DNA from 2 places in the Streptosporangium sp. NPDC004631 genome. Region 2 is predicted to be linked to the other one. Evidence: riboswitches for the same ligand, from Rfam matches in the RefSeq annotation. Region 2 holds a riboswitch; the other holds the start of a gene.
The links. Region 2 has a riboswitch for S-adenosylmethionine ahead of ACWEF2_RS28955 (aminotransferase class V-fold PLP-dependent enzyme). Riboswitches for the same ligand answer to the same signal wherever they lie in the genome.
Positions count from the first base shown of each region.

Region 1: another riboswitch for S-adenosylmethionine. It lies ahead of thrC (threonine synthase); the one in region 2 lies ahead of ACWEF2_RS28955 (aminotransferase class V-fold PLP-dependent enzyme).

Region 1 is NZ_JBSGCR010000022.1:19,754-27,444, reverse strand. Features, by position in the region: gene thrC (threonine synthase) at 1-1,231, opposite strand, end outside; SAM riboswitch class I at 1,246-1,386, opposite strand; gene ACWEF2_RS21450 (RNA polymerase sigma factor) at 1,601-2,158, opposite strand; gene ACWEF2_RS21445 (alpha,alpha-trehalose-phosphate synthase (UDP-forming)) at 2,255-3,685, shown strand; gene ACWEF2_RS21440 (MFS transporter) at 3,750-5,057, shown strand; gene ACWEF2_RS21435 (hypothetical protein) at 5,035-5,631, opposite strand; gene otsB (trehalose-phosphatase) at 5,667-6,434, opposite strand; gene ACWEF2_RS21425 (DUF3263 domain-containing protein) at 6,652-6,897, opposite strand; gene ACWEF2_RS21420 (SAM hydrolase/SAM-dependent halogenase family protein) at 7,152-7,691, shown strand, end outside.
Region 2 is NZ_JBSGCR010000042.1:638-8,328, reverse strand. Features, by position in the region: gene ACWEF2_RS28965 (acyltransferase family protein) at 1-113, opposite strand, end outside; gene ACWEF2_RS28960 (NADH-quinone oxidoreductase subunit D) at 130-1,326, opposite strand; gene ACWEF2_RS28955 (aminotransferase class V-fold PLP-dependent enzyme) at 1,345-2,643, opposite strand; SAM riboswitch class IV at 2,695-2,810, opposite strand; gene ACWEF2_RS28950 (cytochrome P450) at 2,925-4,124, shown strand; gene ACWEF2_RS28945 (NUDIX hydrolase) at 4,347-4,898, shown strand; gene ACWEF2_RS28940 (helix-turn-helix domain-containing protein) at 4,953-6,335, opposite strand; gene ACWEF2_RS28935 (glycine-rich domain-containing protein) at 6,537-7,022, shown strand; gene ACWEF2_RS28930 (phosphotransferase family protein) at 7,055-7,691, shown strand, end outside.

The DNA of each region.
Region 1 (7,691 bases), on a different contig from region 2:
CCACCGCGTCGAGGGTCTTCAGGCCGTCGCCGGTGTTGAGGACCACGGTCTCGGCGTCGGGGTCGAGCCGCCCCGAGGCGACCAGCTTGCGCAGCACCCCGACGGTGACGCCACCGGCGGTCTCGGCGAAGATGCCCTCGGTCCTGGCCAGCAGCCGGATCGCCTCGACGACCTCGGTGTCCGTGACGTCCTCCACCGCGCCGCCGGTGCGCCGGGCGATGTCGAGCACGTAGGGACCGTCGGCCGGGTTCCCGATCGCGAGCGACTTGGCGATCGTGTCGGGCTTGACCGGGCGGATCACGTCGTGACCGGCCCGGTAGGCGGCGGAGACCGGGGAGCACCCCTCGGCCTGGGCGCCGAAGATCCGGTACGGCGTGTCCTCGACGAGACCGAGCGTGATCAGCTCCTTGAACCCCTTGTCGATCTTCGTGAGCTGGGAGCCCGAGGCGACCGGGATGACGATCTGGTCGGGGATCCGCCAGCCGAGCTGCTCGGCGATCTCGTAGGCCAGCGTCTTGGAGCCCTCGGCGTAGTAGGGCCGGAGGTTGACGTTGACGAAGCCCCACTTCTCGCCCAGCTCGTCGCCGATGAGCTCGGAGCAGAAGCGGTTGACGTCGTCGTAGCTGCCGTCGATGCCGACGAGCCTGCCACCGTAGACCGAGGCCATGACGATCTTGGCCTGCTCCAGGTCCGACGGGATGAACACGCAGGCGTCCAGCCCGGCCCGCGCTGCGGCCGCGGTCACGGCACCGGCCAGATTGCCGGTGGAGGAGCAGGAGAGGGTGTGGAAACCGAAGTTACGGGCCGCCTCGACGGCGATGGCCACCACGCGGTCCTTGAAGGAGTGCGTGGGGTTGCCGGAGTCGTCCTTCACGTGCAGCGAGCGGATGCCCAGCTCACGCGCGAGGTTGCCGGCCTTGACGAGCCTGGTCCAGCCGGGCGCCATGTTGGGCTTGGTGGCCACGTCCGCCGGGACCGGCAGCAGGGAGCGGTAACGCCAGATGCTGGCCGGCCCCCGGGCGATCTGCTCCCGGGTCACCCGGCCGAAGTCGTAGGCGACCTCCAGAGGACCGAAACACTCGGCGCAGGCGAAGTCGGGGCCGAGTCCGGAGCGGGCACCGCACTCGCGGCAGGACAGCGCGACGGCCGGGCCGAACCGCGGGCTCCGCGGGTCGTCGACATGGTCGGCCTGGTCGAGGGGGACGGTGGTTTCAGTGTTCGCGAGCGCCATGAAGCGAGGCCTTTCCCTCATCTTCGTCTGCGACCACCCTGGTCACAGACCGGAATTGGCACCTGTCCCGGCCGACCTCGCCAGATCGCGAGTCTTGAACCGGGAGGGTTGCCGGGGCTTCGCAGGGCCGGTCCCTCCACCCCTCTGGATGAGCAATATGCAGTTGTGGACCTGACGCGCAGGTCTCATGCACTCTACCCCGACCCGCGGCCACCCTGACCAGTCGTCTCACTCCGCGAGACGCATCGTGTTATCTTTCGGACGGCGCTTCCCGGGCCACAAGCCGTTGAACAGCCGCTGGACCGAGGGCGCCCTCCCGTCCCCGGTGAATCGGCGACCGCTACGGCACGGCCGGCACGCGCGGCGGGGTCAGAAGCCGTAGGCGTCGCCCAGCGCTCCCTGGACGTACTTACGGGCCTGATGGATACGGGACTTGGCCGTGCCGAGCGGGATGCCGAGCTGCTCGGCCACCTCGCTGTAGTCGAGCTGGCAGATGTCGCGGAGCACCAGCGCCTGGGCCAGGTCGGGCTTGTCGGCCTCCAGCGCCTCCATCGCGTCGAGCAGGTCCAGCCGGGAACCGGCGATCACGCTCACCCGGGCGACGTCGGGCTTGTGCAGCGGCAGCTCGTCGGAGGCCTGCTCGGCCGAACGCCGCTTCAGCGAGCGGTAGGTGGTACGGGCGCAGTTGGCGGTCACGATGTGCAGCCACGTGCTGAACCTGGCCCGCCCCTCGAAGCGGCCGATGTTGCGGGCCACCGCGAGCAGGGTGTCCTGGGACGCCTCCTCGGCGTCCTGCCGGTAGGGGAGGATCCGCCCGCAGTGCCGCAGCACATCGGGCTCGATCCGCTTGAGCAGCTCACCCAGCGAGCGGTGGTCGCCTCGGGCTGCCGCGCGCGCCAGTTCCTCGGTCGTCTCGTCCAGCGCCATCGCGAGCCCCCATCAGCGGTCACAGTCGCCCGACATCCTATGGTCGCCGGTTATGTTTGGTTAACCTTCAGGACAAGCACCTCCCCAGGCGAGGGGATCCATATGAGCGCGATCCTGGTGGCCTCGAACCGCGGCCCCGTCTCCTTCACCCTCTCCGAGGACGGCTCGCCGACCATGCGCCGGGGCGGCGGCGGCCTGGTCTCCGGCCTGTCCGAGGTGGCCAGGGGGCTCGACATCCTGTGGGTCTGCGCCGCCCTGTCCGACGGCGACCGCGGCGTCGTACGGCTGGCCCCCGGCGGCCGGCTGGACGAGGCCGGTTACGACACCGGGGCGCTGCGGATGCTCGACATCCCCCCGGCGACCTTCCAGCGGGCCTACAACGCGGTCGCCAACTCCACCCTCTGGTTCGTGCACCACCTGCTGTACGACGCCCCCAACCGGCCGCAGTTCGACGCCAGATTCCGCCGGGAGTGGGAGTCCTACCGGGCGTACAACGAGGCGTTCGCGACGGCGCTGGCCGAGGAGTCCCCGCCCGGGGCCAGGGTGATGGTGCAGGACTACCATCTGGCCCTGGTCCCGGCCATGCTCAGGGGCGAGCGGCCCGACCTGCGGATCGCCCACTTCTCGCACACCCCCTGGGCGCCGCCGGAGTACTTCCGCCTGCTGCCCGACGAGGTCGCGGCCGAGTTGCTTGAGGGCATCCTGGGCTCCGACCACGCGGGGTTCCTGACCCACCGCTGGGCCGGGGCCTTCATGGACTGCTGCGAGACCGTGCTCGGCGCGAAGGTCGACCGCGCCCTCCGTACCGTCGCCCACGGTGGCCGGACCACCCGGATCGGCGTGCACGCCCTGGGAGTGGACGGCGACGCGCTCTGGGCGCGGGCGTCGGAGCCCGACGTGGAGTCCCACATGAGGGCCCTGCGCGAGCTGGTCGGCGACCGCAGGCTGATCGTGCGGATCGACCGGACCGAGCTGTCCAAGAACATCGTCAGGGGCCTGGCCGCCTACCGGGAGTTCCTCGCGGCCCACCCCGAGTGGCACGGCAGGGTGGTGCACCTCGCCTTCGCCTACCCCTCCCGCCACGACCTGCCCGAATACCGCGAGTACACCGCGGCGGTGCAGCGCTGCGCCCTGGAGATCGAGGACGAGTACGCCACCGAGGACTGGGATCCGCTGATCCTCAACGTGCAGGACGACTACCCGCGCTCGCTGGCCGCCTACCGGCTGGCCGACGTGACGCTGGTCAATCCGATCCGCGACGGCATGAACCTCGTGGCCAAGGAGGCCCCCGTCCTGTCCCCGCGCAGCGCGCTGGTGCTCTCCCGCGAGGCGGGCGCCGCGGCCGAGCTGGGTGAGCACGCGCTGCTGGTCAACCCCTACGACGTCTCCGCCACGGCCCGCGCCATCCACCGGGGCCTCACCATGCCGGAGGACGAGCGCGCCCGCAGGGGCGTCCGGCTGGCCGGCGCCGCCACCGCGCTCCCCCCGCACCGCTGGTTCGCCGACCAACTCGCCGCACTCCAGTGATTTTCAATCGACCATGAGATAGTTCGGGGGACTTCTCACGACAACTGCCTTACCGGGGAGACCCTTGGCCTCGATCGCCCCCGTCCGGCTCACCCGCGATCGCGCGACCTGGCTCATCTACCTGCAACTCGGCGTCTTCGCCACCTACCTGTACGGCCTCAGCGCCGCGCTCCCGATGCTCCGCGCCGACCAGGGGGTCTCGCAGACCGTGGCCGGCCTGCACGGCACCACGATGGCGATCGGCGGCATCCTGACCGGGTTGGCGCTCCCTGGGCTGACCAGGAGGATCGGCCGCAGGGCCACCACCTGGACGGGCCTGACCGGAATGAGCGCCGGGGTGCTGCTGGTGTTCTCCAGCGACGCGCTGCCGATCACGCTCCTCGGGTACGGCGTCGCCGGCGGGATGGGCTCGGTCAGCCTCTACACCGGCATGTCGGTGCTCAGCGACCACCACGGCCCGGCGGGTCCCGCGGCGATCAGCGAGGCCAACGCGGTCGGGGTGAGCGTCGGCCTGGGAGCGCCGTTCGTGGTCAGCGTGGCGGCGCAGAGTGTGCTCGGCTGGCGGGCGGCCCTGCTGGTGACCCCGGCGCTGACCGTACTGCTCGCGCTGGTCCTGGGCCGCGTCTGGGTCCCCGAACGCGGAAAGACCGCCCCCGGGAAGACAGGGCACGGAAGGCGCGGGGACACCGGAGACGGAGGCACCGAACGCGAAGACACCGGACAGGAGAACACCGGGCACGGGGACGCCGGGCACGGAAAAGCGGAGCGCGGGGACGCCGAGACTCGTACCGCTCAGAGGAACGGGAAGGGCGCCGGGGCAGGGCTCGGCCGGGGGTTCCACCTGGCCGGGGCGGTGCTGTTCTGCTGCGTCGCCCTGGAGTTCTCCTTCAACCTCTGGGCGGCCAAACTGGTGGCCGACCAGACGGGACTGTCGGCGGCGGTGGCGGCCACCGCGCTGACCGCGTTCACGACCGGCCTGGCGGTCGGACGGTTCGGCGGGGCCAGGCTGGCTCTGCGCGTCCCACCCGCCCCCCTGCTCGTCGGCGCGCTCGCGCTCACCGCCGCCGGATGGGCGCTCTTCTGGGTGAGCACCGACCCGGTGCCGTCCTACGCGGGGCTGGTCCTGTCCGGGATCGGGGTCTCGCTGCACTTTCCGCTGGCGCTCTCCCTGGTGCTGACGGCCGCGAGCGCGCGACCGGAGCGGGCCGCGGCCGCGGCCTCGCTCTTCGCCGGTGCGGCGGTGGGCGCCGGGCCGTTCCTGCTGGGTGCGCTGGCCGACTCGTTCGGCACCCAGCAGGCGTTTCTCATGGTCCCGGCCCTGATCGGGCTGGCCGTCGGCGGGATCCTGGTCAGCTCCAGGTGGCGTACTTGAGCCTGCCGGCCAGCCCCGGCGTGTTCCACACGTCCACGACGAGGATCTTGGACTTGGGCAGGTACCACTCACGCTGGTTGAAGGTCGCGGTCTGCCGGCCGTCGCTGAACGTGACGCACCGTCCGGCCCAGGAGCGGTAGTGCGCCCTGTGCCCGGGGCCGACCTGCCGGAGACCTGCCACGGTGGCCTTCCCGAGGACCTGACCGTACTTGCCGTTGAAGGGGCAGCGCTGCACGTCACTGGCGGGATAGAAGGGCCGGTCGGGCGTGTAGGCCGAGAAACCCTCGTGCCCGCGCTTGAGCACCTTCGGGCCGAACAGCCAGAAGGCATCACACCTCGGTGTGAAATATCCGGAGGACGGCTTACGGCACGCCCCGGTTATCACCTTGACCCGGTCGCTGTCGCGGTAGACCGTCCAGCCGACGGGGATCGTCAGGTGCAGGCCGCGGAAGGACAGGGTCTGCGTGACCGAGGTGGAGACGGAGGAGGTCGAGGCGGAGGCCGAGGCGGTCATCGGGGCGACGAGCACCGCGGCGCCGGCCAGCGCAGCGAGGGCGAGGGAGCTCTTTCTCATGCCGGGCAAATTACCCGCCTTCGCTTGCCGACGGCTTAAGACTCGATGGCATCGGCGATCGAGCGGAGCAGTTCCATGATCCCGTCGGGGCCGTCCACCACGATGTCGGCCTCCACGGTGATCTCCGCCGACCCGCTGAACACCGTCACCCCGGGCAGCCCGGACTCCCGCACGGCCGCGAACGCCGCCAGATCGCCCAGGTCGTCCCCGGCGAACAGCACCGACCGCGCCGACCGCTCCCGCAGGAAGGCGCCGAGCGCCCTGCCCTTGTCCATCCCGGGCGGCCGCAACTCCAGCACGAACTTGCCCGGCTCCACCGCCAGTCCGGCCTCGGCCGCCAGCGTGGCGACCGGGCCGCGCAGCGCGTCGAGCGCGGCCCGCGGATCGGCGGCCCGGCGGGTGTGCACGGCCACCGCCCGCTGCTTGTCCTCGATCCTGACGCCCTCGATCCCCGAGACCAGCGCGGGCAGCTCGGCTCGGACCCGGGCCAGGCCGGGGTGGACGGGAGGCGCGGTGAGCCCGCCGGCCTCCCAGCGTTCGAGACCGTAGTGCCCGAGCACCACCACTCCCGGCACACCGGCCAGGGAGCCGTACTCGACCGCCGTGGCAGCCGGGCGGCCGGTCACGATCACCACGGCGCCGACCAGCCCGCCGAGTCTGGTCAGCACCGCGGGGCCGTCCGGGTGGATCCTGGCCGCCTCGGGGTCGGGCACGATCGGGGAGAGCGTGCCGTCGAAGTCGAGGCCGATCACCGCTCCCGCGGGGTCGGCGAGAATCGCCCGCAGTCCTCCGGGGGTGTCCATGGTCACGCCTCTCCCGATCCCTCGTCGTCTCGCGGGGCCGTTTTCGGGCCCCGACGGCCCGCTCCGCGGCGGGGCGGCCAGCGACCCGGTGGCCGCCGTGCCCCAGGGCCCGCGTGGCCGCCGTACCCCGAAGGTCCGTGCCCTGCCGTACCCAAAGATCCCATGTGCCCTGCCGCGCTCCGTGCCGGGATCCCGTGGCCCTGCCGTACCCCAAAGGTCAGGGGCGCAAGCCCGGCCTCCTGGCGGCGCGGTCGTCTCGGCGCGTCTCGCGGAGCCGGCGCAGGCGCTTGACCAGCATCGGATCGTGGGCGAGCGCCTCGGGCCTGTCGATGAGCTCGGCGAGCAGCTGATAGTAGCGGGTGGCGGAGATGTCGAAGATCTCGCGGATGGCCTGCTCCTTGCCCCCGCTATACCGCCACCGGCGGCGCTCGAAGGCCAGCAGCTCCCGCTCCCGGTCCGTCAGAGCCCGCGGGGCCGGCCGGTGCGCGGCCCCGTCCGCGGGGGTCCGCGTGGTCTCCCCGCCCCCGGGAGCCGGCTCGGCGTTCCCACCGCCGGGGGGCGGTGCCGTGTCCCCGCCGCCGGGAGTCGGCGCGGTGTCCATTGCTCTCCTCCTCGGTCGGCCATGCGGTGACCACACCGCGTCCACAGAGCCGATGCCAGGATAGTCGGGAATTTCCCGCTGTTCACGGCCGAGGTCCAGACGTACAGTCACCAGATGTGACCTCTGTCATCACCCTTCTCACCGACTACGGCCTGGCGGACGGCCATGTCGGCGCCTGCCACGGCGTGATCGTCGGACTCTCCCCGGAGTCCCGGATCATCGACGTGTGCCATCTGATCCCCTCCGGGGACGTACGGCGAGCCGCCGCGATCCTGGCGCAGACGATCCCCCATCTCCCCCCAGGAGTGCACATCGCCGCGGTGGACCCCGGGGGCGGCTCGCGCAGGGCCGTGGCGGTCGAGGCGGGCGACCACGTGTTCCTCGGCCCGGACAACGGGGTGCTGTCATGGGCGGTGCACGCCAGCGGCGGCGCGAAGGCGGCCCACGAGCTCGCCAACGAGGATCTCTTCAGGAGACCGGTGTCGCCGACCTTCCGCGGGCGCGACATCTTCGCCCCCGTGGCCGCGCACCTGGCCATTGGGCGCCCCCTGGCAGACCTGGGACCGGAGGTCCCGCCGAACCGGCTGGTCTCGCTGCCCCCGCCGACCTCGCTGGTGCACCGGGACACGGCGGAGGGCGAGGTGCTCTCGGTGGAC
Region 2 (7,691 bases):
GCCCAGTGCCAGAGCACCACCACGGTCAGGCTGATCGCGCGGAGCCAGTCGACGTACCTGTCCCGCCGCCCGTCCCCCGCGCGGGGCACCGTCTCCGCGCCGTGCTCGATCATGCTGCCCTCCGGTGGGTCACTTGTCGATGTCGCCCACGACGAAGAACATCGAACCGAGAATGGCCACCATGTCGGAGATCAGGTTGCCCGGCAACATCTCGCGGAGCACCTGGACGTTGTTGTAGGACGCCGAGCGGAGTTTCAGCCGCCACGGGGTTTTCTCGCCGCGGGAGACCAGATAGTAGCCGTTGACGCCCAGGGGGTTCTCGGTCCAGGCGTAGGTGTGGCCCTCGGGAACCTTCAGCACCTTGGGGAGGCGCTGGTTGATGGGCCCCCGGGGCAGCTCGCGGAGCCGTTCCAGGCAGGCGTCGGCCAGGTCCAGGGAGACCTTGACCTGCTCCAGCAGCACCTCGAACCGGGCGTTGCAGTCTCCGGCCGACCGGGTGACGACCCGGACCGGCAGCTCGCCGTAGGCCAGGTAGGGGTCGTCCCTGCGCAGGTCGAGGTCGACCCCGGCGGCGCGGGCGATCGGGCCGCTCACGCCGTACTGCATGATCGTCTCACGGTCCAGCACCCCCACCCCGACCGTGCGAGCAAGGAAGATCTCGTTGCCGGCGATCAGGCGCTCGATGTCGGGCAGCCGCCGCCGCACGTCCGCCACGGCGCGGGAGACCCGTCCCAGCCATCCCAGCGGCATGTCCTCCTTGAGGCCGCCGACCCGGTTGAACATGTAGTGCATCCGCCCGCCGGAGATCTCCTCCATCACCGCCTGGAGGGTCTCGCGCTCCCGGAACGCGTAGAAGACGGGTGTGATCGCGCCGAGCTCCAGCGGATAGGAGCCGAGGAACATCAGGTGGCTGAGCACCCGGTTCAGCTCGGCCAGCAGCGTGCGCGTCCAGACCGCCCTGACCGGCACCTCCATGCCGAGCATCCGCTCCACCGCGAGCACCACGCCCAGCTCGTTGGCGAACGCCGACAGCCAGTCGTGCCGGTTGGCCAGCACGATGATCTGCCGGTAGTCGCGGACCTCGAACAGCTTCTCCGCGCCGCGGTGCATGTAGCCCACGATCGGCTCGGCCGAGGCGATCCGCTCCCCGTCCAGGGTGAGCCGCAACCGCAGCACCCCGTGGGTGGACGGGTGCTGCGGCCCGATGTTGAGGATCATGTCCTCGGTCGCGAGCTCCTTGCCGCGTGTGCCCGCCACGGCGTCCGCTCCGGCCCCGATCCCCACGTTCACTTCCCGGGGCGCGCCCTGGACACGAGGCTCAGTCATAAGCCCCATGCTGCCACGTCAGACACGCGAGACGAGATCCCACAGAGCCGTGATCAGACGGTCGACGTGCTCGGAGGTGGTGCCGATGCCGATGGAGGCCCGGACGGCCGAGGCGGCGGCGTCCTCGCAGCCGCCGTTCCCCGTGCCCAGCAGGTGGCGGACGAAGGGGTGGGCGCAGAACTTGCCGTCGCGGACGCCGATGCCGTACTCGCCGGACAGGGCCTCGGCGACCTCACGGGCGGTGAAGCCGTCCACCACGAAGGAGACGATGCCGACGCGCGCGTGGTCCGGCCCCCAGAGCGAGAGCTCGTGAACCCCCTCGATCCCGGCGAGACCGGCGCGCAGCTGGCCGAGAAGGCGCTCCTCCTCGTCCACCAGCACGGACCAGCCGGTCGAGGTCAGCGCGTCGCAGGCGGCGGCCAGCGCGATCGCGCCGAGCACATTCGGCGTACCGGCCTCGTGACGGGCCTCGGGGTCCTCGTGCCAGTGGACGCCGTCGTCGTTCACCGCCCGCACCGCGCCGCCACCCTTCAGGTACGGCTCGGCCCGCGACAGCCAGTCGGCGCGGCCGATCAGCGCCCCGGCCCCGAACGGGGCGTAGAGCTTGTGACCGGAGAAGACCACGTAGTCCAGGCCGAGCGCGGTCAGGTTGAGACGGCGGTGCGGGACGAGCTGGGCGGCGTCGACGAGGACGCGGGCGCCGTGGCGGTGGGCGATGTGGGCCAGGGCGGCGATCGGCCACAGCTCGCCGGTGACGTTGGAGGCGGCGGTCACCACCAGCAGCTTGGGGCCGTCGATCTCGGCCAGGGCCTCGTCCGCGGCGCGGACGGCCTCGCCGGGGAAGGCGGGGATCGCGAGCCGTACCGCGTTGGCCCACGGCAGGAGCGAGGCGTGGTGCTCGGTGTCGAAGACCACGACGGTGGTCCCCTCGGGCAGGCTGCGGGCCAGCAGGTTGGTGGCGTCGGTGGTGTTCCGGGTGAAGATCACCGCGTCGTCGGGGCGGGACCCGGTGAAGGCGCGGACCGTGTGCCTGGCCTGCTCGTAGCGGGCGGTGGTCAGCTGCGAGGCGTATCCCGCGCCGCGGTGGACGCTGGAGTAGGCCGGGAGCGCGGCGGCGACGGCGGCGCTCACCGGCTCCAGACAGGGGGCGCTGGCGGCGTAGTCGAGGTTGGCGTACGGGATCAGCCTGCCGCCCTTGATCGGGACCTCCAGGTCCGAGCCGAGCACGGCGGGGATCCGACGGTCTTGCGAGGCGCGGCTCGCCGGGACGGTCACGGCGGCGGGAACGGCGGGGGTGAAGATCGTCAGTGTGGACACGCCAACTCTCCTTCGAGGTCATCGGACCCCAACCGTGGCGTTGGTGCGTGGAGCCCGCGCTTGCCCGGCACGCTCCGCGCCGGACCAGGTCCTCACCCGGGGCACCCCGCCGCGGACGCGAGGGTTGCCGGCCAGCGAGCCGGGGCTTGTCACTGGCACTCATGACCTACGGGGGGAACTATAACCGACCCCCGCCAGGACTCCGCAAGTCGACAGGAGGCGGAGCAGCCTGAATCCGTGATCAGGGTCATTGACGGTGTAAGCGCTATTACCATGCTTGTGTGCACTTTGATCCTTGGAATCCGGAATTCGTCGCCCACCCCTACGACGTCTACACGGAGCTGAGGCGGCAGCGGCCGGTCAGCTTCTTCGAGCCGACCGGTCAGTGGCTGGTCGCCCGGCACGCCGACGTCAACGCGCTGCTCCGCGACCGCAGGCTCGGCCGCTCCTACCTGCACGTGGCCACCCACGCCGAGTTCGGCAACCCGGACGACCCCGAGTTCCAGGATCCGTTCTGGCGGGTGGTCAGGGCCGGGATGCTGGACGTCGAGCCGCCGGTCCACACCCGGCTCCGGCGCCTGGTCTCCAAGGCGTTCACGCCGCGCATGGTCGAGGCGCTCCGCCCCAAGGTCGCCCAGATCGCCGGGGAGCTCGTGGACGCGTTCGTCGAGCGCGGCGGAGGGAACCTCATCGCCGAGGTGGCCGAGCCGCTCCCGGTGACGGTGATCGCCGAGATGCTCGGCGTGCCCGAGGCCGACCGGCACCTGCTCCGGCCCTGGTCGGCCGATATCTGCGGGATGTACGAGCTCAAGCCCTCCATCGAGGCCCAGCACACCGCCGTACGCGCCGCCGAGGAGTTCTCGGACTACCTTCTCGGCCTGGCGCGCGCCCGCAGGACCGACCCCGGCGACGACCTGATCAGCGCGCTGGCCCTGGTCGCCGACGAGGGCGACAAGCTCACCGAGGAGGAGCTGGTCGGCACCTGCGTGCTGCTGCTGAACGCCGGGCACGAGGCCACCGTCAACGTCACCGGCAACGGCTGGTGGTCGCTCTTCCGCAACCCCGCCGAGCTGGAACGGCTCCGCGCCGACCACGGCCTGCTGCCCACCGCGATCGAGGAGCTGATGCGCTGGGACACCCCGCTGCAGATGTTCGAGCGCTGGGTTCTGGAGGACATCTCGGTGGGCGGCGTCGACATCCCCCGGGGCACCGAGGTGGCACTGCTCTTCGGATCGGCCAACCGCGACCCCGAGGTGTTCGCCGACCCCGACCGCCTGGACGTCGGCCGGGTCGACAACCCTCACATCTCCTTCGGCGCCGGCATCCACTTCTGCCTGGGCGCTCCGCTGGCTAGGGTCGAGCTGATGGAGTCCTTCGGCGCCCTGCTCCGCAAGGCCCCCAAACTCGAACTCGCCACCGAACCCGCCTGGGGCCCCGGCTACGTCATCCGCGGCCTGACCGCCCTTGAGGTCCGTGTCTGATCGGAACGGGCAAGGGGATGGGACACACCGACGAGGTCGGCCTGATGACAGTTTTCGCATAGTTGATCAAAAAGAGTGGCATTTGTTGTGATGTGGGTCCAGGGAGAGGTTGGCCGACTCTGGGCCGACGCCTTGGTGATCCCTCGCTCGAACGGTCTCCCCTCCGGCAGCCGGTGAAGTGCCGGTGCCACCATGCCGGGAAGAGGGCGATGGTGGTTCGCCATGGCGATACCTATGATCATCTTTATGCCCGAGGTGACTTTCCGCCCGACCGCTCGCACTCTGCTGGTCGACGACCAGGACAGGCTCCTGCTTCACCGCGCGGTGCTGATCCAGACCGAGAGTCCCTCCTATGCCTGGCTGACCCCCGGTGGTGGTGTCAATGACGGTGAAACTCTGAATCAAGCCGCGGCCCGTGAACTTCGCGAGGAGATCGGGCACTCGGCCGAGCCCCATGAGTTCGGCTTCCCCGTGGCGGTCAGTTCGGGCTACTGGTCGACCGCCGAAGGCCGGGTGTTCTTCGCGACCGACTCTTTCTTCTTTCTCCGCGTTGGAGAACTGGAGGTCGACACCTCAGGTATGGACGACGAAGAACGGGCGCTGACCGACCGCTTCCACTGGTGGACACTGACCGCGCTCAAGGAAACCGACGAATCAGTCATTCCTATCGGCTTGGCCCCGTTGATGGAACGCCTGCTTGCCGGCGACCTCCCCCACGAGCCGGTCATCCTTTCCTGGCATCTTCCTGACCTCTCTCACGAGGAACTCAAGTAATTGATCGTTCGGCCACTCCCAGGGGGCGATCAACCTCTGCGGCTGTGCCGCACTTCAGGATGCGCCGGTACGGCAGGCCAGGGCATGGAGCTCTGCCGGAAGAGGGCCGGGGGCATAGAGCATGCCGGAGATGAACGTGGTCACCGAGGGGCGGCACGTTTCTTGAGGGGCTGCTCGCTCAGCGGCCAGGAGTGCGCTCACCGCGCGGTCAGGTCGGCCGAAAGCCTCCCATGCGCGGGCGGTGTCGATGCAATAGCGCGCGTATCGCTCCGGGCTGGGCAGCAGACGGGAATTGATGGTGCGGGCATGGTCGAGAGCGAGACCAGGTTCGCCGAGTGCGGTATGGATGCCGATCCGGTAGACGGCGACGTTGGCCGGTGTCGGTGTATGCGCGCGGCCAGGTCGGCTCTGGGGAAGGTGCGCCGCCGCAGTCTCGGCTTCTTCGATCAGCTCGATTGCCTGGGGGCGTCGGCCGTTTTGAGCACAGGCGTAGGCGGCGGTACACAGCAGGGCGGTGTAGATGCTCAATGCCGGGGAAACGGGGGTCTTGGTTCCCACCTCCAGGCTCAAGGCGGCCCGGACCAGCAGGTCGGTCGCGCCGGTGTGGTGGCCTTGGCGGCGCATGGCGATCGCGACTTGGCGACTGGCCGCTGCGATCACGATCGGGTCGCCGCAGACATGGGCGGCGGTCAGGGCTCGATCGGACATCACCCAGGCCATGCCGTCCTGGTTGAGCTTGGTGGCCAACTCGGCAGCCAAGAGGTAGGCGTCGGTCAGCAGAAGATGCGCCTGGTCGCCTACGGTGCCGGTGGCCTGGCCGGCGGTGGCGATGGCGGTGGTGATCAGACCGGGCAGGGTTGCCGACAGTTCGCCGTACTGGGCGGTTCCAAAGGCGTCCTGCGCGGCTGCGACGGAGTGAGCAAGTTGATCGACGCTCACGGGAGCACCGGCGGTCCCGGCGGTGCTGGTGGTGAGAAGTTGTTCCAGGCGGCCGGTCATGGTGAGGGCATTGGCCGACTCAGTCGCCGTACTCAGGAACGCCGCCCCGCTGAGACCTGTGAGACCTGTGATGAATCGGCGTCGCTTCACGGTCTCGTCCTCCCCCGCACGGGCGGGATCAACACTATCCCGCCCGTGCGGGGGAAAGGGAGAAAGCGGGGGGTCGGCTGTTTGAGTGGTATCTTCCGCCAACCCCAGCCAACGAGGTGGAATGTGCAGTTCCCTGGCGAGCAGGCGCATCGTGCCGATGTCGTGCAGGGCCTGGCGTCCGCGCTCCAGCCGAGAGATCGTCGGTCCGGAATATCCGATTCGTGCGCCCAGTTGCTCTTGGGTGAGCCCACTGGCCAAGCGGACGAGTCGTACGACACGACCGTAATGGCCCAAGACGACCGCCTGGTGTATCTGCGCCTGCGCGGTCAGGCCGTGGATGTCCTGCATGAGGTCACCAATTCGACAGGGACTTCATCCTAGATCGGATGCGTCCACCGATTCGGTTGCCGTGCGTGACAACCTCCTTACCGAAGAGGTTTTTGTGTACTCTGCAAACGATCTTGCGAGATGTGCAAAAGCGCTGTATTGACGCACGCTGCTGAGGTGTCGTGAAAGGTACGCATCCCCTTTCACGGATCGGAGCAGAAAATGACCGCGACCACCGAGTTCCCCACCCGAGGCGACCTGGTTCACCCGCGGACGCTGATCGACACCGGTCTGTTCGACCGGCTGGTCTTGCGCGTCGTCCACGACCACCACATCGGCGTTGAGGAAGCCGAGCAGATCATGGAGCAGACGCTGGCGTTCCTGCTGGCCTGCGCATTGCGTCCCTGGATGCGGCTGGCGCCCTCCCCGCAGGTGGATCTGGGCTGGCACGCCTTCATCGTCTACACCCGTGAGTACGCCCTCTTCTGTACGCGTGTCGCGGGTCGCTTCATCCATCACACTCCCGACGACGAGACCACCGAGCCCGCGCGGCCCGCAGACGACACGGCGGCCGTCGACCAGACGACGACGGTGATGCGGGAGCTCGGCCTGCCCGTCGCCAAGGCACTGTGGCCGCGGCCGGCCGACTGCACCAGCAAGTGCCATCAGTGCCACGCGGGCTGCTACAACAGCCCTGAGAAGCGCTGATTCTCCCGTAGGGGGCGGCCTAGAGTGAGCGGGTGACCAGGCTCTCGTGGGATGACCTGCCCGCGCAGGTGCGCGATATCGCAGTCGCTCTGTGCGGGGTGCCGCTCCGGGTCACCTCGGCCGCGCCGGGATTGACCCGCGGGGTTGCCTGCCGTCTGGACACCGAGCGCGGTGGCTATCTCATCAAAGCCGCTCCCGTCGGCGCGCCGATGGCCCATCACTACGTGCGTGAGCGGGCGGCCAACCGGTTCCTGCCTGATGGGGTTCCCGCTCCGCGAATGATCTGGAGCGGGAACCCGGCCGGGTGGATCGTGATGCTGTTTGAGTGGTTGCCACAAGCCCGCACCGCGGACCTTTCTCCCAGTTCCGCGGAACTGGCGCAGGTCCTGACCGCCCTGGACCGGTTGCCGAAGCTGCTGACCCCGTGCCCGTGGCATCGGGCTCCTGAGGTCACAGCCAAGGCGGAGGGGCTGCTTCGTGCTGCGGATGCCTTCCTGGCCGACCCTTCCCCGGGATTTCCCGCCGCGCGGTTCGCGACGGCGATCGCTCAGGGGTGGAGCGTGAACACGTTGCGGGGGCCGACGCTGTTGCACGGTGATCCGCACGAGGGAAACTTTCTCATCGATGGCAGCTGGGTGTACTTCATCGACTGGTCACTGGCTTGCCGGG